4 regions of the Glutamicibacter sp. NPDC055354 genome follow, and region 4 is predicted to be linked to each of the others. Evidence: riboswitches for the same ligand, from Rfam matches in the RefSeq annotation. Region 4 holds a riboswitch; each other region holds the start of a gene.

Region 1 (5,845 bases), on a different contig from region 4:
AGAGGAGATCAAAGCATGCCACGAGTACGTTTAAGATCAGTTGCCTGCGCGGCAGCCATCGCCTTGGGCCTGGGAGCTTTCTCAGCGCTTCCGGCGAGCGCCGAACCACGGCACACCCAGAAGGACCCGACCGCCATCGGCACTGGAGGCGCAGTCTCGTCGGTTGATCCGGAAGCCACGGCTGCCGGCATCGAAATCCTGCGCAAGGGAGGCAACGCCGTCGATGCGGCTGTGGCAACCGCGGCGGCACTGGGCGTCACCGAACCCTATAGCGCAGGCATTGGCGGCGGCGGATACTTCATGCACTACGATGCGAAGTCGGGCAAGGTCAGCACCATCGACGGCCGCGAAACCGCCCCGGCAGGCATTGGGCATGATGCCTTCATCGATCCTGGAACCGGCGAGCCGTATAACTTCACCCCGGACCTGGTCACCAGTGGTGTGGCCGTAGGCGTGCCCGGGACAGTGGCCACCTGGCAGCGCGCACTGGATAATTGGGGTTCGCAGAACCTGAAACAGGTTCTGCGGCCGGCGACCCAGATCGCTTCACGCGGCTTTGTCATCGACGAGACGTTCCGCGAGCAGACCCTGGACAACAAGGAACGGTTCGCCGCGTTCACCTCCACGAGCGAATTGTTCCTGCCCGGCGGAGATGCTCCGGAAGTCGGGAGCATTTTCAAGAATCCGGATCTCGCACACACCTACCGGATGCTGGCCAAGCAAGGCATTGATGGATTCTATGAGGGCGAACTGGCTGCCGACATCGCCCAAACGGTACAGGCGCCGCCAAAGAGCGAAGACACCACCCTCCCGGTTCCCGCAGGGCAGCTGGGCACCGCCGACCTGGCCGGCTACGAAGTGGTGGAGCAGGCACCGACAAAGGTGAACTACCGGGGCTACGACGTCTTCGGCATGGCTCCTTCTTCCAGTGGCGGAACGACCATCGGCGAATCGCTGAACATTCTGGGCGAATTCGATTTGCCAGCCATGGAAGAACCCGATGCCTTGCATCATTATTTCGAGGCAACTGCGCTCGCCTACGCTGATCGCGGCAAGTACGTCGGCGACCCCGCGTTCACCAGCGTCCCGACCCGGACCTTGACGGACAAGTTATTCGGCGCGGATCGTGCCTGCGCCATTGATCCGGATCAGGCCGCAACGAAGCCGGTCGCTCCGGGCAACCTTGAAAACTATGATGGCCAATGCCCTGCGGCTACCAGCGAACCGGTAGTGGAGCAGGATACGGAGAACATCTCCACCACCCATCTGTCGGTCGTGGACCGTTGGGGCAATGCCGTTTCCTACACGTTGACCATCGAGCAGACCGGCGGCTCGGGTATGGTGGTCCCCGATCGCGGTTTCCTGCTGAACAACGAGCTGACCGATTTCTCCACGGTGTACGACCCGCAGGATCCGAACCGCATTGAACCTGGCAAGCGCCCGCGTTCCTCGATGGCTCCGACCATTGTCCTGCAGGACGGCGAGCCGGTGCTGGCCATCGGCTCCCCCGGTGGTTCAACCATCATCACCACGGTGCTGCAGACCCTGGTGAACCGCATTGATCTGGGCATGGATATCAGCGAAGCCATCGCCGCTCCACGTGCTTCCCAGCGCAATACGGCAGTGGTCACCGCGGAACCGGAGTTCATCCAAGCCCATGGTTCGGCGCTCGAAGCCTTCGGGCACAAGCTCGCGCCAGCTGGGGATTCCTTCACTCCGCAGGCGGAAATCGGGGCGGTTGAAGCGGTGGAAATCGCTGCCGACGGCACACTCACCGCCGCGGCCGAGCCCACGAGGCGCGGCGGCGGTTCAGCCATGGTGCTGCAGCCAACCGAATAGGCCCGCAGGCAGACGGCGGCCCCCGGCAACTTCATTCGAAGGTGCCGGGGGCCGCTGTCTGCTGCGCTAGCAGGCGATGCGCCTAGGCCTGCGCGGCCATCCGGTTGGAGATCTTGTACCGGGCTGCGCGGTGGGTGTCCTTCACGCGGTCGCCGGCGCCGAACATCTTGTGGCGCAGCGAGCCCTCGGTGTATTCGGTCTTGTAGACCCCGCGCGCCTGCAGCTCGGGAACCACGTACTCGACGATGTCCTCGAAGGTGCCCGGAGTGACAGCATAGGCGAGGTTGAAGCCGTCCACGTCAGTGTAGTCCACCCAGTCGATGAGCTTCTCGGCTACCTCGGCGCCGGAACCAACGGAGACCGGGCCGAATCCGCCCACGCCGATCCATTCGGCCAGCTGGCGGATGGTCCACGGCTTGCCGGTATCGCCGCTGGCCTTCTTGAAGGTTTCCACCGAGGACTGGATGGCGTTGGACTTCACGTCGTCGCCGATGACATCGTCGGGACCGTAGACGGACATGTCGATGCCGGTCCAGCCGGACAGCAGTGCCAGCGACCCCTCGATATCCACGTAGGAGCTGTAGTCCTGGAACTTCGCCTGGGCCAGTTCGGTGGTTTCGGCGGTAATGATGGTCTGCATGGCGAAGACCTTGATGTCGTAGCGGCCACGCCCGGCGGCCTCGGCAGCGTCACGGATCTTGCTGACCGCTTCCTTCAGCAGGTCGCGGGTGGGGCAATTGACGAAGATCGCTTCGGCGTTCGACGCGGCGAACTCGGTGCCGCGCTTGGAGGCGCCGGCCTGGTAGATCACCGGGGTGCGCTGGGTGGACGGCTCGGTGATGGCGATGCCCGGGACCTTGAAGTACTTGCCCTCGTGCTCGATCGGGTGCACCTTGGCCGGGTCGGTGTAGACGCCGGTGGCCTTGTTGTTCTGCACCGCGTCGTCTTCCCACGAGCCTTCGAGCAGCTTGTAGACCACCTCGAGGTACTCATCGGCGTGGTTGTAGCGCTCGTCGTGCTCCATCTGGTCTTCCTGGCCCATATTGCGGGCCGCCGATGGCAGGTAGCCGGTGACGACGTTCCAGCCCACGCGGCCGTTGGTCAGGTGGTCCAAGGTGGCCAAGCGGCGGGCGAAAGCGTACGGGTGCTCATAGGCGGTACCTGCGGTGACGCCGAAGCCGAGGTTCTGGGTCACAGCGGCCATGGCGGAAACCAGCATCATCGGGTCGTTGACCGGTGCCTGCGCGCCGGAGCCCAGCGGGGTCACGTTGGTGCCCTTGTACACGTCGTAGGTGCCCAGCACGTCAGCAAGGAACAGCCCGTCGAACTTCCCCTTTTCCAGCACCTTGGCCAGGTGGGTCCAGTAGCCCAGGGTGTTGTAGGTCGAGGCCTTGTCCTGCGGATGGCGCCACAGGCCCGGCGACTGGTGCACCACGCAGTTCATGTCGAATGCGTTGAATAAGATCTCGCGCTTGTTCTCGCTCATGGCTTTGCCCCCATAGGTCGGTAATCGTGGAAAGTTGCTGGTTTGCGTCGCAGGCCCTCAAGCCCGCTGGGTTGAATCTTCGCCGGTGACGGACAGCCGCTGCGGCTGGACACCGTTGATCTCGTAGTCCCCGACGATGCGCGCCTTGTAGATCGCCGGGTTATGCGTGGCGATGGTGCGCGCATTGCGCCAGTGCCGGTCCAGGTTGCAGCCGCTTCTGGTGGACGAGGCTCCCAGTCCGTCGAAGAGCTTGCTGGTCACGCCGATGGCCAGTGGCTGCACCACGGTTTGCGCGCGGTTGGCGGCCAGCTCGCATACTGCGTAGCGTTCTTCGTCGTTCAGTCCCGGGTCGCCCAAGGCGGCTTCAACTTCGAGTACCGCGCCGATCACCACGGAGTCGGCAGCGAAGGACTCCGCGGAAACTTCGCCCACCAGCTGGAGGACCTGGGGTTCCTGGTATACCGGCACCCCGGTTCCGGTGGTGAAGATGCGGGTGCGCGCCTGCACCGCGCTACGCAGGTCGTTCAGCGCGGCGCGGGCGATGCCGGCCTGCACGGCCATGAGCACCAGCTGGAAGATCGCCGCTTCGGAGTCATTGGTCTGCTGCGGCATGAAGCAATCCACCGGGACCTGGTGGAATTCGGTGGTGCCGGTTCCGGTGAGCCCCTGGCCGAATCCATCCCAGTCGTCGAGGATCTTGACGCCGCTGCGCTGGGTGGAGACCACGGCGATCTGGCGGCCGGCGAGCTCCGGGTGGGCCACGGCAACGGTGGTCCAGTCGGCAAAAATGGTGCCGGTGCAGTAGTACTTTTCACCGTCGATCACCCAGCGCCCGTCCACGGTGCTGGCCTTGGTGTTCAAGGTGCCCAGGGCGTTGCCACCGCGTTCGGTGTAGGCGTTGCCGATAATCTGCCCGGCAGCGATGCGAGCGACCCACTTCTTGCGCAGCTCTTCGTCCTCCAGCGCCAAGACGTTCTCGACGAATGCGACATGTGCACGCCACAGCTGGCCTACGTGGGAGTCCGCCTCGGACAGCTCGATGAGCAAGCGGAAGACATCCACCAGCCGTGCGCCGTAGCCCCCATCGGCAACGGAAAGGCGCAACGCACCGAACCGCTCGCGATTCAGCAGGCCTACCTGCTCGAAAGGAAGCACGCGGTTCAAGTCGCGGTCCTTGGCGGTTGCGGCGATCTGCGCAAAAACGGGACGGAAGATTTCGGCCAGCCGGTCGTATTGCTCATCCGCACTTGGTCCGGGGGTGATTTTCAGCAATTGCCTAGTCGGCAACTGTTCTTCAAACTTGTCCAGGCCCATTGCGGTGGCCTGCGAAGGGTCACTGAGCTGGTTGAAGTCCAGTCCGAGGGCATTGTGCGATTCACCAATAGGCATCAGGGTTCTCAATTCTTTCCATCGGTCCTGGCGGTAGCACCGTCCCGCTATTGGGGTGGTTGCTGCGGCGTCGTGGAGCCAGATCTCTCAGCCGCTCTGGATGGGTCGTAATTCATTTGTAACGGTAATAAACCGGTGATTCCAACCCGCGAAGTCACATTTCGTCCCAGTGCCGGCAGTGCCCATCTTCAAATTTCACAGCCTAATCCGTGTCCTGCCGAAGATGAGTTGCAAAGTTTTGCTTAATGTCGAGCAAACCGGCCTGCAATAAAATAAATAACGAAATTTCTGGGCAATGTGACGTAGTTGTCGAAGATTTTTTCATATTACGCGAGATTTGCGTTCAAATCGTTCGACTCGTTGTAATGGACACGTAACCATCCCGAGCGGCCGAGAGATCTGGCTCGTTGACGCCGCAGCAACCACCTTTGGAGTTTTGCTCTGCAGGCCGGTGCTACCGCCAGGACCGATGGAGATGAACATGACTCTTTCCTTTGCAGCGCCCGAGGCAGCTCCCGTTGTCTCAGCTTCAAGCGCCCTGGACGTGCAGTTCAGCAACGTGTCGCGGACCTTCACCACCAAGATGGAAAGCCGCACCGTCCTGGCCGATATCAACCTGCAAATTCCAGCAGGTCAAGTCGTGGCCATTCTTGGAGCCAGCGGTTGCGGAAAATCCACGCTGCTGCGTTCAGTATCGGGCTTGGACCACCCCACCACCGGCACCATCCGCACCGGCACCCGCGAGGTCACCGGCATCAACGAGTTATGCGCCGTTGCCTTCCAGGAGCCCCGGCTGCTGCCATGGCGCTCGGTTCGCCAGAACATTGCACTAGGCCTGGCACCGGAAACCGATAAGCGCGCCGGCAACTCGCTGATCGATGAGTTGATCGAGCTGACCGGTCTGAGCCATGCAGCCAGCTTGCGCCCACGAGAGATCTCCGGAGGCATGGCGCAGCGGGTTTCGCTGGCTCGCGCGCTGGCTCGGCGCCCGGGTGTATTGCTTCTTGATGAACCCTTCGGAGCCCTCGATGCGCTGACACGCTTGAAGATGCAGGATCTGCTGCTCTCGATTCACGCATCGTTCCCCACCACCGTTCTCATGGTGACCCATGATGTGGACGAGGCGTTGAC
Region 2 (5,845 bases), on a different contig from region 4:
CGCCTGAAGTGATCGACCGCTCGCTCGCAGCGCATGGTTTGCGCGGGCCGAAATGCATTGAAGCTTGGCTGCCCCGAAGCGTGGGGGATCCGTCGCTCGAAGAGCCGGCGAAGGATCATCACCGCACGTCATGGATTAGCCTTTCCGGCGCGTACTGGAGGCTTTGCGCTGCCAGCGAGCCAGCTTTCGCTCCCGAGCGCATGGGCCAGGAACGTTTCCTGGTCTCCGCGCCTGTCGAAAAGGCCGAGGATCTCATGGCCGAAACCGAAGTGCTGCGCGTATTGGTGGGCTATCCGGCACTCGTGCCATCCCACGCGCGGCGCCGCATGTGGAGCCGGGAAATTGCTGTGGCTATCGCCCGCACCCCAGCCCGCAGCTTGGACCATGCAGCTGCTCCAGCGATGCAGCTCAATGAGGAACAAGCCAGAACCCTGCTGGTCGTTGCGACAGCTGCTTCGATGAGCCAAGCGGCCACGGATCTGCATATTCACCGCAATACCTTGGTGCAAAGACTTGAGCGGATAAGCCAGGTCAGCGGCGTCGATATTCGGCGGTCCAGCGAATCCCTGAAACTCCAGCATTCCATCTACGCGAGAGTGGCCTTGGGCCAGCTGCATGTTTTCTAGGCCCTGGAAACTAGGGGAGCTGGCGCCGGGGCTGGGAAGGGTGGGATGTTTGCACACATTGGCTCTTTCGAACCCAGGCAAATATGGTCGTGTGCCCATAGGTATTCGGGGTCACTTTTCCTAGTATTGGCAGGATGATCGATCTTTGCGCCCGAAACCGGGGTGGCACGGTGGCGTCTAGCCCAACGGGCAAAGCCTTGAGCGGCTTTGCCGATAGGGCTGGTCCACCCGTTGAGCCATTGCGGGCTGGACGCAGAGAACTACCGATATTGGCAAAGGAGCCAACCCGCCGTGTACGAACTGCTTGTTCTGCTGATCCTTGTTGTGGCCATCGTGATGGTCACAGCACGCCTGAAGATCAGCCCATTCCTCGCCCTCGTTGGCGCCGCTATCCTGGCGGCCTTCGCCTACCGGATTCCGCTGGCCGACGTGGCTTCGACGGTCACCACGGCTTTCGGCAGCACCATGGGAAATATCGGACTGGTGATCCTGTTCGGAACGATGATCGGTGTCATCCTGGAGAAATCCGGCGCCGCGATCTCCATGGCAGATGCGCTGATCAAGGTCCTCGGTACCCGGTTCCCCAACCTCACGCTATCGATTATCGGCTACATCGTTTCCATTCCGGTCTTCTGCGACTCGGGATACGTGGTGCTCAACTCGCTGCGCAAAGCCATCACCCTGCGTACCGGGGTCTCCGGGCTGGCAACTTCCATCGCCCTGATGACCGGCCTGTACGCGACCCACACCATGGTGCCTCCAACTCCGGGCCCGCTGGCCGCGGCCGAAAGCATCGGCATTGCCGATAACCTGGGCTTGATCATCGCAGTCGGATTGCCCGTTGCGGCCATCTCGGCACTTGCTGGCTTGGCCTACGCCAGCCGCTTCAACAAGTCCCAATGGACCCCGTTGCCAAGCGACGACCACAATGACATCTCCGAACTCGACTATGAGCAGCTGCGTGCAAGCTTCGGAAAATTGCCCAGCCCGGCGCTGGCCTTCATGCCGATCCTGGTTCCGCTGGTGCTGATCTGTGTCGCATCCATTGCGAAGCTGCCCTCGCACCCGATGGGCGAAGGCACTGCCCTGGAAATCCTTTCCTTCTTGGGGACGCCGGTTATTGCGCTGATCTTCGGCTTGATCTCCTCGACTTTCCTTTTGAGCGGTGGCAGCAAGCTGGCGGTCTTCAATGAGCAGATGAACGAAGCTGTACGCACCGCTGCTCCGATCTTGCTGATCACCGGTGCCGGCGCCGGCTTCGGCGCGGTCCTGGCCGCGTCGGATCTGACCACGATTCTTTCGGATTCACTCAGCGGACTGGGCTTGGGCCTGGCTGTGCCATTCCTGATCGCCGCTGCGCTGAAGTCCGCCCAGGGCTCGTCCACCGTCTCTATGGTGACCACTTCCGCGCTGGTCGCTCCGATGCTCGGCTCCCTGGGATTGGGTTCGGAGCTGGGCATGGTGCTATCCGTATTGGCAGTAGGCGCCGGTGCGATGGTTGTCTCGCACGCCAACGACTCCTACTTCTGGGTCGTCTCGCAGCTCAGCCGCATTCCGGTGATCACCGCCTACAAGACCCTGAGCGTGGCTACCGCCATCCAGGGCACCGCGGGGTTCCTGACTGTACTGGTCCTGGGAGCCGTACTGCTTTAGCAGCACGGCTTCCAAGAAAGCAACGGATCGCGCCATCGGCAGATGGCGCGATCCGTTGCTTTAAGCAGTGCTGGATTAGCCCAGGCCTGCCGCCGGGAAGCTCCGCACGGCCTTATTCGCTGTGGCAGTCGAGATCACCAGCAACGCGATGGCGGCCAGGTAGCCGGCTCCGGTCGCGGCGAAGGAGAAACCGAATTGGCCCAGCAGGCAGAGAACTGCTGCGCTGGCCAATGCCGCCCAACCGGCCCAGGAAGCCGCGGCAAGCAGGGGCGCAGCCTGCTGATGCCCGGCGAGCCAGGCCCCATCGCTGGCCAAGGTGTGGCGCGTCTTGATGCCGATCGCCGCATTGCGAGCGAGCTTCCGGTCCCGTGCCATTGGGGCGAGGAACGCTGCGACCAGCGTTATGCTCAGCAACCCGAACATGAAGGCAATCACGCCTGCTGGATCCACTTGCCGCCTCTTCTGCCGATTGATCTTGAATGGCCATTCTATGCGGTCGCATGGAAGTGCCCTGATCCACGCTGTGTTCCCAATCGATGCCTAGGGGAACGCCTTTGAAATCCAGTTCCAGCATGCCAATTGCGTCATGCGAAGGTCATATGACGTCTTATCCGCCCGTTTTCCGGCAGGGCGAAGGCGCGAAGATGACGTATTTTGTCCTGCTGTTCCTCCGCATGACAGCGCCCTTCCCGAGGACCTGCCAGCAATGCTTGACTCGGAGCACAACCCATCCAGAGCGGCTGAGAGGCCTGGCTCCGAGACGCCGCAGCAAGCCTGCACTCCGCAGGTAGTGCTAACGCCAGGTTCGATGGATCCGCAGATTTTCTGCATCCTTCGGAATCCATAGCCCAAGAGGAGAACGAAGATGACTGTACTGGATACCCAATTGCCGCGCGTGCCCTACACCGGCACTGCTGATGAAGCTGAACTGGCTCATTGGCGCGACGTCGCCCAGCAAGTAGCTGACAAGCTGGCGGCTGACGCGCTCGAACGCGACCGAAAGAACGCCCAGCCTTTCGCCGAAGTGCAGCTGCTGCGCGAAGCCGGGTTGCTCAATCTCTTAGTGCCTGCAGAATTCGGCGGAGCCGGAGCCCATTGGGAAACGGCCTTCGAAGTTGTCCGCATACTGGCCGCAGCTGATGGATCCATCTCGCAGTTGCTGGCTTACCACTACATCAACCAGTCCGGCATTGCGTTCTATGCCCCGGCAGAAGCCCAAGGGGCATGGTGGCAGCGCACCGTGGAAGGTGGCTGGCTCTGGGGCGATTCGGTGAATCCAGTGGATCCGGATTTGACGCTGAGCGCCGAAGGGGACGGCTACCGACTGCATGGAGCCAAGCGATTCTCCACGGGTTCCGGTGTTGGCGAGGTCATCGTCATCAACGCGCTGGTCCAGGGCGGAGAATACGACGGGCAGATTCTCGCGTTGGTTCTGCCACGCGATATCGATGGCTTGGAAATCGTTGACGACTGGGACTACCTGGGACAGCGGCTGAGCGCGTCGAATTCCTTGAAGTTCCACAACGTGCGGCTCGAAGCAGGGGACTTGCTGGGATTCGTCACCGATGAACCGGTCTCCACCCTGCTTACCCCCGGTATCCAGTTGGCCTTCGCCAACTTCTACCTGGGCATCGCCCAGGGAGCACTGGAGCGCGGCAAGCAGATCTTGCTGGGCCGCAAGAACGCCTGGCTGTTCTCGCAGGCAGAGACCTACTCGCAGGACCCGATCTTCCAGCGCACCGTCGGAGAGCTCAAAGCCCGCACTGCAGCAGTGGCGGCGCTGACCGAGAAGCTGGGCCGGAAATTCGATGCCCTGCTCTCGAAGGCCGGGGAAGTCACCCAGCCCGAACGAGCGGCGTTGGCCGTGGAAATTGCTGAAGCCAAGGTGGTCTCCACTGAGGTGGGAGTGGATGTGGCGAACCGGATCTTCGAGGTGACCGGTTCATCTTCGACTGCGAACTCGGTGGGTCTGGACCTGTACTGGCGCAATGTGCGCACCCATTCGCTGCACGACCCAGTGGACTACAAGAAGATCGAGGTCGGCGCCTACTTCCTGCGCGGAGAGTCCCAGCCGCTCTCGCTGTACACCTAAGAAAACTTCTCCCGGATTGGACTGAACGATGACTGTACTTGCAACTGGCAATCGACTCGCAGGCCTCAAAAACCGCTTCGCACCGCTCTTCGCGCGCATTGCGCAGGGTGCAGCTGAACGCGACCGCACCGGCGAATTGCCCTACCAGCAGGTCGCGGACCTGGCCGCTGCTGGCTTTGGCGCGGTTCGGGTCCCGGAATCGCACGGGGGTGCCGGTGCTACGCTGCCCGAACTCTTCGAGCTCTTCGTGGATCTCGCGGCGGCGGATTCCAATATTGCCCAAGCACTGCGCGCGCACTTCGCCTTCGTCGAGGACCGTCTGGTTGCGGCCCCCGGCCCGGGGCGCGACAAGTGGCTGGCCCGCTTCGTGGCGGGAGAACTGGTGGGTAACTCCTGGACCGAGGTCGGCACCGTCAAGGTCGGGGACGTGATCACCAAGGTCACCCCGGACGGCGAGGGCGGATTCAAGATCAACGGCACCAAGTACTACTCCACCGGCTCGATCTTCGCCGACTGGCTCGATACCTACGCAGAGCGCACCGACACCGGAAAGCGCGTGATCGCCGCAGTCAACCGCCACCAGCCCGGCGTCGAGCTGGCCGATGACTGGGATGGCTTCGGCCAGCGCACCACGGGTACCGGCACCTCCACCTTCACCGATGCGATTGTCGCCGAAGAAGACCTCATCGACTTCGATACGCGTTTCAAGTACCAGACAGCTTTCTACCAGCAGGTGCTGCTCGCTGTTCTGGCCGGCTCCGCCAAAGCAGCCGAGCGCGACTTCGCCGCCGAGCTGAAGGCGCGCAAGCGGACCTTCAGCCATGCCGCGGCCAATCTGGCGGCCGAAGACCCGCAGCTGCTGCAGGTGATCGGCGAGGTCTCCGCGGCGGCCTTCGCTGCCGCGGCAACGGTGGAACGAGTGTCGACGGCATTGCAGGGAGCCTATGAAACTGCGCAGGCGCTGCACACCGGCGAGGTGACCGGGGAAGAGGACGAAGCAGCCAACGATGCGGCAGAGCTGGCCAGTGCCCAGGCGCAGGTGGTGCTCACGCCATTGGTCCTCAACGCGATCACCCACGCTTTTGATGCGCTGGCCGCCAGCGCCACGAGCGTTACCAAGAACCTGGACCGGCACTGGCGCAATGCCCGTACCGCCGGCAACCACAACCCCTGGGTGTTCAAGGCGCGGTTGATTGGCGACCTGGCGGTCAATGGCACCGAGCTTCCGCGCGTGTGGGCGATTGGTGCATCAAAGTAGATTCCATGGTCTTGCGAGCCCAGCATCCTTTGCCGGTGCTGGGCTCGTGGTCGTCGGCCCGGGGCAATTGATCGACCATCGTTCCAGTCGCCTGACGGATAGCTGCCGGCCTTGGCCCTAGCGCACCTGGGTAACCGTGCCACTTGCGATATGGAAGATATCCAAGTCGCGGGGCACGAAGAGGCCGCCAGAGAACTGTTTCGAAGCCCGCTGCCA
Region 3 (5,845 bases), on a different contig from region 4:
AGCTGGGCGTAGCTCAGGGTATGCCCGTAATCGATATGACCCAGTTCCAGCTGCACCTGGCGGCGGAACTCGGTGGAGAGCTGCAAGTCCACCGGAAGATCGAAGCCATGCCGCTGGCCCGCGAAATACTCCTCCAGTTGCCGGGCGGCACCATCCAGGCTCGACTTGTCGCGCAGGATCCGCGGGCTGAGCCTTTCCGAGAGCACCTCCAGAATCCGGTCATGGCCTTCGGATTCAAAAGCGACCCGGACCAGCCCGGCATCGGTGCTGGCCAGCAGCAAGGCCCCCACGGGGCTATCGACCACGCGATAGGCAACATCAACAAGTTCCCGTGCACGGGCCCGCTCAACGAGCCGGCCCTGCAGCGAGTCGAGGATTTGCGCTTCAGCGGCCGTAGCCTGCTGCCGATAATTTATTCCGTTCATGGCTGCTCCCTCCATAGTTCTTGGTCATCCATCCGGGCCCGCAGATTCTTGATCCCATCGGCGCCCGAATGCCGGGCGGCAGCTTCGGTGCCGGAAAGGATTCCGGCAATTTGCGCGTAGCTCATTCCGCCCAGATAGCGGTAGGCCACCACCTGCCGCTGCTTGCCAGGAAGCTGGTTCACCTCATGCCACAGCTGCAGGTTCTCCAACTGCAGATCCGGCCGTTGGGCCGATGGGGCCAGGCTGTCCACGTCTTGGCCGATGAGGATTTCCGGCTTGTTCCTGCGCAACTCGTCAATGGCTTTGTTCCGGGCAATACGCACTAGCCATGCCAGGACATTGGCGTCTTCAGGCAATTGCGGGTACGCCTTGAGCGCGGCAAGGAACGTTTCGGACCAGGCGTCTTGCGCGCGATGCTCATCAAGCAGGGCACGGCAAACGCGCAGGACGTTCAGTCCATAGTCCTGGACTATCCGCTCGAACGGTGCTTGCATGGATCTCCTGGCATTTTGCGCCTTCATGGCTTCTCACCATGTAAACGTACGAGGAGACCATTTTGTGAGGCGTGAATGAAAAAAATTTCCTTCACGCAGAGACCCCATGGATTCCTAGAATGCCATCAGATCCAATTCGCTGGCGATCTGCTCAAGGCGGATCAAGTCCAAGTGGAGCATTTCGCCATTTTCCACGCCTTGGGGATCCGTGGTTCCGGCCAATGCGTCACGGATGGTGCGCATGGTGGCCCCATGGCTGACAATCATGACCTTGCGCCCGGCATGCCTGCTGGCCAAGTCCAGCAGCGCTGGCACCGCACGGCTCAAGATCTGGGCACGCGGCTCACGCAGGTCCTTGGCAGCAGCCGATTCCGCTTCGCTGACCTCGGCCATGATCCGGCCTTCCAGCGGGCCGAAGCCGCGTTCAATGAGTTCCGGAACAGCGTTCCCCGTCTCGGCCTCGATCTGCTGGGCAATCAGCGCGGCAGTTTCCCGGGCACGTTCCAAGGGCGAAGCAAGTACCAGCGACCAGTTCTGGCCGATGAGCTGGCGCCCGACCTCGCGAGCTTGTTCGCGCCCGGTATCGTTCAACGGGATATCGGTACGCCCCTGCAGGCGCCCTGCAAGGTTCCAATCGGTCTGCCCGTGTCGCACCAGTGCCAGCGAAGTATCCATGACTCCAGCCTAACCGGGGTAATAGGTATCGAAGAATCTCCGATAACAGCTCCAATACGCAACGTTACGACTCATAGTTGGGTCACGAACGGTCATGTTGCGAAGATTATTACACCATCCCGAGCGGCTGAGAGATCTGGTTCGATGACGCCGCAGCAACCTGCCACATCCGGTGGTTACGGTGCTACCGCCAGAAACGATGCAGCCGCCTACCCGTTGGACCACAGCAGGAAGCGACATTGATTCCGGGATTCCTGCCTCGATCGCGGCCCGCCCTGCGGTGCCCGCGAAACCCCAATCGACAAGGAGTCGTAAGCCACCATGGCAGATCACAAGTTTGGATTCCGCACCCGAGCATTGCATGCCGGAGGCACCCCCGATGCCGAGCATGGCTCACGCGCAGTGCCGATTTACCAGACCACTTCGTTCGTCTTCAAGGACGCTGACGATGCGGCCAACCTCTTTGCCCTGCAGAAGTACGGCAACATCTACTCGCGTATCGGCAACCCGACCGTAGCGGCTTTCGAAGAGCGCATGGCTTCGCTGGAAGGCGGCATCGGAGCGGTAGCCACCGGCTCGGGCATGGCCGCGGAATTCGTCACCTTCGCGGCCTTGGCCCAGGCAGGCGACCACATTGTGGCTTCCTCGAAGCTCTATGGCGGCACCATCACCCAGCTCGATGTCTCGCTGCGCCGCTTCGGCATCAACACCACTTTCATCGACTCCAATGATCCCGCCGACTTCGAAGCGGCGATCCAGGAAAACACCAAGGCCGTCTACACCGAGGTGGTGGCCAACCCGTCCGGCGACATCGCTGACCTGAAGGGCCTGGCCGAGGTGGCGCACCGCCACGATCTCCCGCTGGTAGTCGATTCGACGCTCACTCCCCCGTACATCCTGCGCCCTATCGAGCACGGCGCGGATATCGTGATCCACTCGGCCACCAAGTTCATCGGCGGGCACGGCACCACCCTGGGCGGCGTGGTCATCGAGTCGGGCAAGTTCAACTGGGGCAATGGCAAGTTCCCCACCATGACCGAACCGGTTGCCAGCTACGGCAACGTCTCCTGGTGGGACAACTTCGGCGAGTACGGCTTCCTGACCAAGCTGCGCAGCGAGCAGCTGCGCGACTTCGGACCGGCTCTGCCGGCCCAGTCCGCATTCCAGCTGCTGCAGGGCCTGGAGACCTTGCCGCAGCGCATGGACAACCACCTGTCCAACGCGAAGCAGGTCGCTGCCTGGTTGCAGGCCGATGAGCGCGTGACCTACGTGAACTATGCCGGCCTGGAATCCCACCCGCAGCACGCGCAGGCCAAGGAGCTGCTGCCCATGGGCGTCGGCTCGGTCTTCAGCTTCGGGGTGAAGGGCGGGCGCGAAGCCGGCTCGAAGTTCATCGAAGCCCTGCAGTTGGCCAGCCACCTGGCCAACATCGGCGATGCCCGCACCCTGGTGCTGCACCCGGCCTCCACCACCCACCAGCAACTGAGCGCCGAGCAGCTGGTCTCCGCTGGCGTGCCAGAAGATTTGATCCGCCTGTCGGTAGGACTGGAAGATGTCGAGGACATCCTCTGGGATCTGGACCAGGCGCTGGCCGCTTCGCAGGAAGCGATTGCCGGTTCCGCCGCAGGGTTCGAGGCACCGGCCTACGACGGTTCCGCCTGCGCATTGCCAACCGCTTCGAAGGGAGCAATCTAATGACTGCCGTTGATACCGCTTGGGAAGGCCCGGGAGCCGCACAGCGCCTGGAGATCCTGCGTGACACCAAGTCCATCGCCATTGTCGGCGCCTCGAACAAGCCATCGCGCGCCAGCTATTTTGTGGCTACCTACCTGCTCTCCTCCTCCAAGTACAAGGTGTATTTCATCAACCCGGTAATCGATGAGATCCTGGGCCAGCCGGTGTACAAGTCGCTGGCCGATCTGCCGGAGACCCCGGATCTGGTGGAGGTTTTCCGCAAGCACGATGACCTGCCTACCGTGTTGGACGAGGCCCTGGCCGTAGGCGCGAAGACCCTGTGGCTGCAGCTGGGATCCTGGCACGAGGAAGTGGCCCGGCGCGCCGAGGCCGCGGGCATGAATGTGGTCATGGACCGCTGCGTGAAGATCGAGCACGCCCGCTTCCACGGCGGCCTGCGCCTGGCTGGATTCAATACCGGCGTCATTTCCTCCAAGCGCCAGGTACTTGCCTAGGGAGTCCAAGATTCCAGGAAATGGGTGCATGCAACATTGCGTTGCATGCACCCATTTTTCTGCGGCAATTCCCCGGAAATGGCCGGTTTGGTCAACGACGCTGAACTTTTGCACGGAGCATTCCGAAGGAAGAACAAGACCTCTGCCGAACCATGGTCGACGCAATTGGCCCACGGCATGCCGTGGGTGTGGCCCCGAAGTGCCCGACGCGTTCAATCACAGATCGAAAAATCTGCAAACCACAGCACTGCAACGCAAGGCCAAACGACCCAAACCCTAAAACAGGCAGAGAGAATCGATTTTGATTCGCTACGAGCGCGAACGAAAGAAGAAAAATCCCGCCCGCACTGCTATATGAAAACTCAATTCCCCTGGCCCGAGAACATTCCAGCATCTCGCAATAGCATTGCGCCTGAGCTGGTCAAGTTTTTGGGACACGAACTTTGATCTTTTTGTACATTTCCTCAAGCCGTCAAAGCTAGAGGATCCCTTTCCTGATATGAGTCCAGAACCGCCTGGGGCTAACTCCGCCATTTGCCGTATACGGGCGCTTCCGGTTGTACCAAACCGCGATGCACTCCTTCACTGCGGCACACGCAGCCACCCTGCTGCTGAAGAACCTGTGGTGGAACATTTCCTTCTTGGTCGTCCAGAAGGCTGACTCGGCGACGGAATTATCCCAGGGACACCCCGGCGCGTCCCGTCGACTACCGCACCCTGTGCGCAGCACACCACCTCTGGAACGCGCCGAGGTACATTGGGGCCTCGGTCTGAATGGAACACACTACCAAACTGGATGAACGCCTGCGACGCAGCAAGCCCCCTCGAGTCAATGGCCAACTACGTTTACATGTTCTTACCCATTGACCAGCCCACGATCTGTCGCGAATTCAAATCGATCACCGTCGCCAAATACAACCAGCCTTCACCGGCGCGCAGGCAGGCAATATCGCCTAACAGTTTCGCCGCAAGCCGCGAGGAGCGGAAGTCAGGAATGCCGAGATTGTCGACCCTATGGTTTTCTATACGCACCGTCCGGGATTGGCGCTCACGCACGGTCGTGGTTTTGAAGGCGCTCATCCGCCTGGCCCGGATTCTCAGCTCTTTCATGAGCGACATCACCGTGGATGTCGAGATGTCTTCCTCATGGTTTTTGCGGATCAAATCCACTAATTGTCCGCCACCGGCGACCTGGTTGGACGCCTCACACTCGTCCTGGAGCAGTTTCGTGCGGTGTGCTCGCAGGACTTAGGCTTCGCTCAGCTCTTGGCAGGCGTTCAGACATCGGTAGTGACTGCCCCTGGAATTCTGGGTTTCCTGCCCATCCAGTTCACTGGATACTCGCCTATGTGGGCTTCGATGAAGTCTAAGACCGCGCTTACTCCTTACTGTTCGAGGCGCGATAGGCACCGACAACTTTTATGAAGCCGTTCTCCCGTTTCACCTTCAACAGTTCTTTGCGCAGGTTCTCGTTGTGGACCGTTTCACTGGGCCGTGTTCTTCGGTTTCCGCTATGGGACGCTCGGCGCGGTCGGCGCGGGATTCTGAGCGCTCATTGACCTCTATTTGAAATAAGAGCGCCATAGGTACGTCTAGTACTGTTTAATGCATTTAAGAGTTTTTTAAATTTACGACATCGAAAGGCTTTGGATGTCGCGCTCACAATCAATTACCCTGCGTCCATTTCGCAGCGCAGACACCGAATTCTTTGCCAGCATGGCCTCGGATGAACGTGTAGCTCGTTTTATTGGGTATGGGGAGCCATGGGACCGGCAAACCATCAACGCCTGCGTTAAGCAATCCCTCCAACATGAACCACTCGACACTGTGGGGGGCTCTCGATGGTTCCTAGCTACTGAAGCAAATGCAGCAGTGGGCCTCGTGTTTTGCACCCGGCAGGAAAGTTGCGTGGAGGTCGGTTACTGGGTATCTCCAGATCAATGGGGGCGAGGAGTTGGTGGAGCCGTGCTCGATAGCACCCTGATTTCAATTCCCAAGATATACGGAATTACGAAATTCAGTGCCCGCGTAGCTCCGGCTAACACTGCTTCAACCCGACTGC
Region 4 (5,845 bases):
ATTGCTTTGAAATCATCTGCGGGCAACGATGGTGTCGCCGATTCTGTCACTTCAGACGCGGGCACCAACAAGCTCCTCGCGCAGGATGCCAGCCCCTGCGCTGAGCGCGCTGAGCTTGGCCAGGGCAACATCGCGACGGAATGGAGCCATGCCGCAGTTGGTGCTGGCGATCAGCTTGTCCGCATCCACAAATTCCAGTGCATTGCGCAGAGTCTGCGCTACTTCGTCCGCTGTCTCCACAGCGTCATTGGCCACGTCGATAGCTCCGAGCATCACTCGCTTGCCGCGGACCAATTCGACGACCTCCAGCGGGACATTCGAATGGTGGGATTCCAGCGAAACGGTATCGATGGAGGAAGCCTGCAACAGTGGGAAGGACTTCTCATAGTGGCGCCACTGAGCGCCGAGGGTGGCTTTCCAATCATTGTTCGCCTTGATGCCGTAGCCAAAACAGATGTGGACTACGGTCTCGGCTTTAAGTCCCTGGCAGGCACGCTCCAAAGCTGCGATGCCCCAGTCGGCCACCTCATCGAAAAAGACGTTGAAGGCAGGCTCATCGAACTGGATGACGTCCACTCCAGAGGCTTCCAGTTCGCGAGCTTCCTGGTTCAGGATGGTCGCAAACTCCCAGGCCAGCTTCTCGCGGCTGCGGTAGTGTGCATCGTACAACGTATCAACCATGGTCATCGGGCCAGGCAGGGTCCACTTGATCTGACGGTCGGTCAGCGTGCGCAGGAACTGCGCGTCCTGAACGAATACCGGCTTTTCACGTTCAACGGCACCGACCACGGTGGGGACACTGGCATCATAGCGGTTGCGGATGCGCACGGTCTCGCGCTTCTCGAAGTCGACACCGCTCAGGTGCTCGATGAATGTGGTGACAAAGTGCTGGCGCGACTGCTCGCCGTCGGAAATGATGTCGATGCCGCGCTGGGTCTGTTCAAGCACTGCTGCGCGCATGGCATCTTGCTGGCCCTCGCGCACTTGCGCGCTTTCAAGCTTCCAGGGGGACCAAAGTTTTTCAGGCTCGGCAAGCCATGAAGGTTTGGGCAGACTGCCGACAATAGACGTGGGGATAAGCGGGGAAGTCATAGAAGAATCTTTCGGAATATCAGGCGACAGGAGTCGGGTAGGAGGAAGACCACTGATCGAGCAGTTCGCGATTCGGAATAATGAAATGCTCTTCGGCGAACTTCCCTTGGGTCTTGCCTAGCTGGGTTCGTTCTTCGCGGTCATAAAAAACGCGGGTAGGGGAGAAGTCCTGGGCGCCGAGACTCGGGTGGTACACGGCAGGCGCTCCCGAGTTGGCATTGTAGATTTCCGGGCGGTAGATCTTCTGGAAGGTCTCCATGGTGCTGATCAGGCTGATCAGCTGCAGATTGGTGTAGTCGTTGAGCAGGTCACCGCGGAAGTAGAACGCCAGCGGTGCCACGGCACCTGGCGGCATGAAGTAGCGGACGCTCAAGCCCATTTTCCCGAAGTACGCATCGGTCAATGAATTTTCGTCCTGCTGGTATTCCAAACCGAGCACTGGGTGGCTGTTGCCGGTGCGGAAATAGGTCTTGGAAGTCGAGACGCTGATGCAGATCACCGGTAGCTGCTCAAAACGCTGACCATAGGCCTGCGAGTTAAGGAAGTGCTGGAAAAGTTGCCCGTGGAGATCGCCAAAATCTTCGGGAAGAACTGGGGTGCCGGCGCCACGACTCTGCGCAGGAAGCACCACACTGAAGTCATAGTCGCGGACGTACGACGAAAAATTATTGCCGACTATTCCCTGGGTTCGAGTGCCTAGGAGTTTATCCACGATCGTGGTTTCAAGGACTTCTAAAAGGGGAAATTTCTGGTCGTTATTATCGGCAGTGAAATGCACGTTGGCAGAAATGATTTCCAATTCCAGCGCATATCGGTCTCCTTGGGGATTGTCCCAGTGAGCCAAGGAATTGAAGCGGCGGTTGATCATTGTTAGAGCATTGTTCAGGTTCTCTGCGCGGCGCTCTCCACGCGCCAAATTGGCGAAGTTCGTGGTGGTGCGCGAATTTGCTGACGGGGTGTAATTCTCGTCGAATTTAGTGGTGCTAATGCTGAAGGTCAACGCGTCTGCCATGATGGCCAATCTGTTTCTTTGGGGGCCGTGGTGGGCCGAGGGGAAGTCGATGCGTCAATCATGCAGGGTGATTCTTGATATCGGGTAACTCGATATAACTATGGATTCATATAGACTCTGGCTATGGTTCAGGGAACAAATGGTTTGACGCTGCAGCAACTTCGCTATTTCGTGGCGGTGGCCTCCGAGGGGTCGATTTCGGCTGCCGCCGACCTGATTTACGTCGCACAGCCCAGCATGTCCTCAGCGATGAAGGAGCTTGAATCACGGGTGGGGCGCACCTTGCTGATGCGTTCGGCCAGGGGAGTAACGCTCACCGCCGAAGGCGCCGAATTCCTCGGCTACGCCCGGCAGGTCCTCGAGCAGGTGGAGCTTCTTGAACATCGCTATCTCGGCCGCCCCTCCGCCCGGCGGCTGCTGGGCGTCTCCACCCAGCACTACTCGTTTTCGGTGGATGCTTTTGTTCGGATGGTGCAGGCCAGCGGGGCCGAGGAATACCAGTTTTCGCTGCGCGAGACCCGCACCGAGCAGATCATCGAGGACGTGCGCACGCTGCGCAGCGACATCGGGATCCTGTACCGCAACGACTTCAACCGAAAGGTCATCGACAAGCTGCTGCGCGAATCCCGGCTGGTCTTCCACCCGCTGTTCCTGGCTGATCCGCACATCTTCATCTCGCGCAGCAACCCGCTGGCCACCCGAACCCAGGTCACGCTCGAAGACCTCGAAGACCTGCCCCGGCTGACCTTCGACCAGGGCGCGAATAATTCCTTCTACTTCGCCGAGGAGGTGCTCTCCACGCGCTCCAGCCAACGCGAAATCCAGGTCTCGGACCGCGCCACCATCTTCAACCTCATGATCGGCTTGGGCGGGTACACGATCTCCACCGGCATCATCAGCGACGAGCTGGATCCCTCCATCGTGGCCATCCCGCTGGCCATCGAGGAGCGCATCGAAATCGGCTGGATCGACCACGCCGCTATCCCGCTCACCGACCAGGCCCAGCGCTACCTGCAAGAAGTGCGAACGGTGGTCGCCAGCTTCGGGGTAGAAGTGCTCGGCTGAGCCGCCAGCAGCGTAACCCCCGGTCATCGAGCACCGGCACATCGTCACAAACTTCCAGCAAAACCCCTGCATCACGCCGATTCATCTCAAAAGGTCGCGTCATAAAGTGCTGCCGGCCACCGCGTCATCATGACAACGAGAAGTCATATGAAGCCTGGCGGCCTTGTATGAAGCCGGGCGCCGGATACCGCTTGCACCGTTTGCGGCGGATAGCCAACCATGGAAGAACAACCCATCAAGAGCGGCTGAGAGATCTGGCTCGGAGACGCCGCAGCAACCATCGGGAAACCGAAAGGTGCTACCGCCAGGAACGATGGAGCAGTTCCGAACGCGTTTTTGCGTAGCTTCGTGCCGCCGCACGATGCCAATCGGTGCACTCCCTCGCAGAGAATCGAGGAGGAGCCATGAGCCAGGAAACCGACGCGGTGCACGCAGGGTACCGCCCGAGCGGAGACTTCCGCCCGATGCTGCCGCCACTGCACAATTCCGCGGCCTACCAATTCGCATCGCACGCCGAAGCGGTGGAGAAGTTCGCCCTGCGCCAGGCCGGCTTCACCTACTCGCGCACCGGCAACCCCACCGTTGCGATTCTCGAACAGCGCGTGGCCGCCCTGGAAGGCGGGGCCCACGCGGTGGCCACCGCCACCGGGCAGGCTGCCGTGGCCCTGTCCCTGCTGGCCCTGACCCAGGGACCCAAGCACATTGTGGCTTCCTCCTCGCTCTACGGCGGCACCGTGGATTTGTTCACCGACACCTTCGCCGACTTCGGGATCCGCGTCAGCTTTGTCGACCAAGCCGATCCGGCCGCCTGGGCCGCTGCCATTGAGGAGGACACCCGGGCGTTCTTCTTAGAATCGGTCTCCAACCCGCTGTGCACCGTGGCCGACATCCCGGCCATTGCGGCCATCGCGCACGAGCGCAACATCCCGGTGGTGGTGGACAACACCCTGGCCACCCCGCTGAACGTGCGCCCGCTGGAACTCGGAGCGGACATCGTGGTGCACTCGGCCACCAAGGCTCTGGCCGGGCACGGCTCGGTGCTCGGCGGGATAGTGGTGGATTCGGGAACCTTCGATTTCTCCGATTCCTCCCGCTGGCCGCAGATCGCCGCGCCGCGGGTGCGGCTGAATGGCGCTTCGCTGCTTGAACGCCACGGGCCGGCGGCCTACGCGATGCTGGTTCGTTCCAAGTTCCTGCACGATCTGGGCCCGACCCTCGCACCGGCCAGCGCCCAGGGCATCCTTGCAGGCATCGAGACCCTGCCGGTGCGCGCGGCCCACGTGCAGCGCAGCGTCGCCCGGCTGATCGACGCGCTTGCCGAGTATCCGGGCATTGCCGCCATCCACCACCCCGCGCTGCCCGAGCACCCCAGCCACGAGCTGGCCCGGGCGCTGGCGCCGAAGGGCACCGGCTGCGTGCTGGCCATCGAGCTGGCCCACCCATCCCTGGTTTCCCCGGTCATTGACGGGCTCAAGCTGATCAGCCTGGCCGCGAATGTGGGCGATACCCGCACCATGGTCGCCCACCCGGCCACCATGACGCACTGCCGGCTCTCCGAGGCGCAGCTGGCAGCCGCCGGGCTGAACACCTCGACCCTGCGCCTGTCGGTGGGACTGGAAGACCCAGCCGACCTGCTGGCAGACATCACCCAATCGCTGGATCTCGCGCTGGCCGCAACCACCGCCGACACCAAGGAAGTGAGCTTCGCATGAGCGGCTTCAACACCCTGGCCGTGCACGCCGGCCAGCACAAGGATCCGCACACCGGGGCGGTCGTGCCCCCGATCTACCAGACCAGCACCTTCATCCAGGACGGCATCAACGTGCTGCGTTCCGGGCATGAATACTCCCGCGGCTCGAACCCCACCCGCGACGGATTCCAAGAGCAGCTCACCGCACTGGAAGGCGGGACCGCCGGATTCGCCTTCGCCTCGGGCATCGCCGCCGAAGACGCGCTGCTGCGCGCGGTACTGGCGCCAGGCGACCACATCGTGCTGGGTGCCGACGGCTACGGCGGCACCAACCGGCTGATCTCGAAGCTGCACGGCAAATGGGGGATCACCTCTTCGGCGGTGGACATCACCAATCTGGATGCGGTGCGCGCCGCGATGCGCCCGAACACCGCGCTGCTCTGGGTGGAAACCCCATCCAACCCGCTGCTGGGCATCGCCGACCTGGCCGGCTGGGCGGCCATCGCCCGCGAACACGGCGCCCTGCTGGTCGTGGACAACACCTTCGCCACCCCGTACCTGCAGCGGCCGCTTGACTTCGGAGCGCACGCGGTGGTGCACTCGACCACCAAGTACATTGGGGGGCACTCCGACGTTCTCGGCGGGGCGGTCATCGTGGCAGACTACCTGCACCGCGGCCAATCGTTGGCCGAAGCCGTCGGCTACCAGCAGTTCGCCGGGGGAGCGGTCTCCGGTCCGCAGGATTCCTACCTGGCCGCCCGCGGGCTGAAGACCCTGGGCCTGCGCATGGAACGCCACTGCGCCACCGCAACCACTCTGGCCCGCTGGCTCGATGACCGTCCCGAGGTCGCCCGCGTCTACTATCCCGGGCTGGAAAGCCATCCGGGCCACGAGCTCGCCAAGCGCCAGCAGCGCGGTTTCGGCGGGATCCTCTCACTGCAGCTCTCCGATGAAGCGGCAGCCCGCGCCTTCGCCGAGTCCATGGA

What was found. Region 4 has a riboswitch for S-adenosylmethionine ahead of ACWICV_RS11020 (O-acetylhomoserine aminocarboxypropyltransferase/cysteine synthase family protein). Riboswitches for the same ligand answer to the same signal wherever they lie in the genome.
Region 1: linked by a shared signal. The riboswitch ahead of ACWICV_RS15515 (acyl-CoA dehydrogenase family protein) and the one ahead of ACWICV_RS11020 (O-acetylhomoserine aminocarboxypropyltransferase/cysteine synthase family protein) in region 4 are both predicted to bind S-adenosylmethionine.
Region 2: linked by a shared signal. The riboswitch ahead of ACWICV_RS13575 (acyl-CoA dehydrogenase family protein) and the one ahead of ACWICV_RS11020 (O-acetylhomoserine aminocarboxypropyltransferase/cysteine synthase family protein) in region 4 are both predicted to bind S-adenosylmethionine.
Region 3: linked by a shared signal. The riboswitch ahead of ACWICV_RS15460 (O-acetylhomoserine aminocarboxypropyltransferase/cysteine synthase family protein) and the one ahead of ACWICV_RS11020 (O-acetylhomoserine aminocarboxypropyltransferase/cysteine synthase family protein) in region 4 are both predicted to bind S-adenosylmethionine.

What each region holds. Positions count from the first base shown of each region.
Region 1 is NZ_JBSHMB010000004.1:94,965-100,809, reverse strand. It holds gene ggt (gamma-glutamyltransferase) at 16-1,839, shown strand; gene ACWICV_RS15520 (LLM class flavin-dependent oxidoreductase) at 1,922-3,325, opposite strand; gene ACWICV_RS15515 (acyl-CoA dehydrogenase family protein) at 3,383-4,714, opposite strand; SAM riboswitch class I at 4,730-4,821, opposite strand; SAM riboswitch class I at 5,089-5,190, shown strand; gene ACWICV_RS15510 (ABC transporter ATP-binding protein) at 5,196-5,845, shown strand, end outside.
Region 2 is NZ_JBSHMB010000003.1:55,540-61,384, reverse strand. It holds gene ACWICV_RS13590 (CdaR family transcriptional regulator) at 1-626, shown strand, start outside; gene ACWICV_RS13585 (GntP family permease) at 918-2,279, shown strand; gene ACWICV_RS13580 (hypothetical protein) at 2,355-2,729, opposite strand; SAM riboswitch class I at 3,004-3,094, shown strand; gene ACWICV_RS13575 (acyl-CoA dehydrogenase family protein) at 3,145-4,371, shown strand; gene ACWICV_RS13570 (acyl-CoA dehydrogenase family protein) at 4,400-5,629, shown strand; gene ACWICV_RS13565 (MBL fold metallo-hydrolase) at 5,747-5,845, opposite strand, start outside.
Region 3 is NZ_JBSHMB010000004.1:79,350-85,194, reverse strand. It holds gene ACWICV_RS15475 (methylated-DNA--[protein]-cysteine S-methyltransferase) at 1-425, opposite strand, end outside; gene ACWICV_RS15470 (RNA polymerase sigma factor) at 422-919, opposite strand; gene ACWICV_RS15465 (histidine phosphatase family protein) at 1,034-1,594, opposite strand; SAM riboswitch class I at 1,706-1,800, shown strand; gene ACWICV_RS15460 (O-acetylhomoserine aminocarboxypropyltransferase/cysteine synthase family protein) at 1,916-3,289, shown strand; gene ACWICV_RS15455 (CoA-binding protein) at 3,289-3,783, shown strand; gene ACWICV_RS15450 (hypothetical protein) at 3,829-4,230, shown strand; partial or broken gene ACWICV_RS15445 (IS3 family transposase) at 4,248-5,322, opposite strand; gene ACWICV_RS15440 (GNAT family N-acetyltransferase) at 5,434-5,845, shown strand, end outside.
Region 4 is NZ_JBSHMB010000002.1:168,909-174,753, forward strand. It holds gene ACWICV_RS11000 (flavin reductase family protein) at 1-68, opposite strand, end outside; gene ACWICV_RS11005 (methionine synthase) at 52-1,092, opposite strand; gene ACWICV_RS11010 (DUF1852 domain-containing protein) at 1,112-2,104, opposite strand; gene ACWICV_RS11015 (LysR family transcriptional regulator) at 2,228-3,169, shown strand; SAM riboswitch class I at 3,399-3,489, shown strand; gene ACWICV_RS11020 (O-acetylhomoserine aminocarboxypropyltransferase/cysteine synthase family protein) at 3,574-4,881, shown strand; gene ACWICV_RS11025 (cystathionine gamma-synthase) at 4,878-5,845, shown strand, end outside.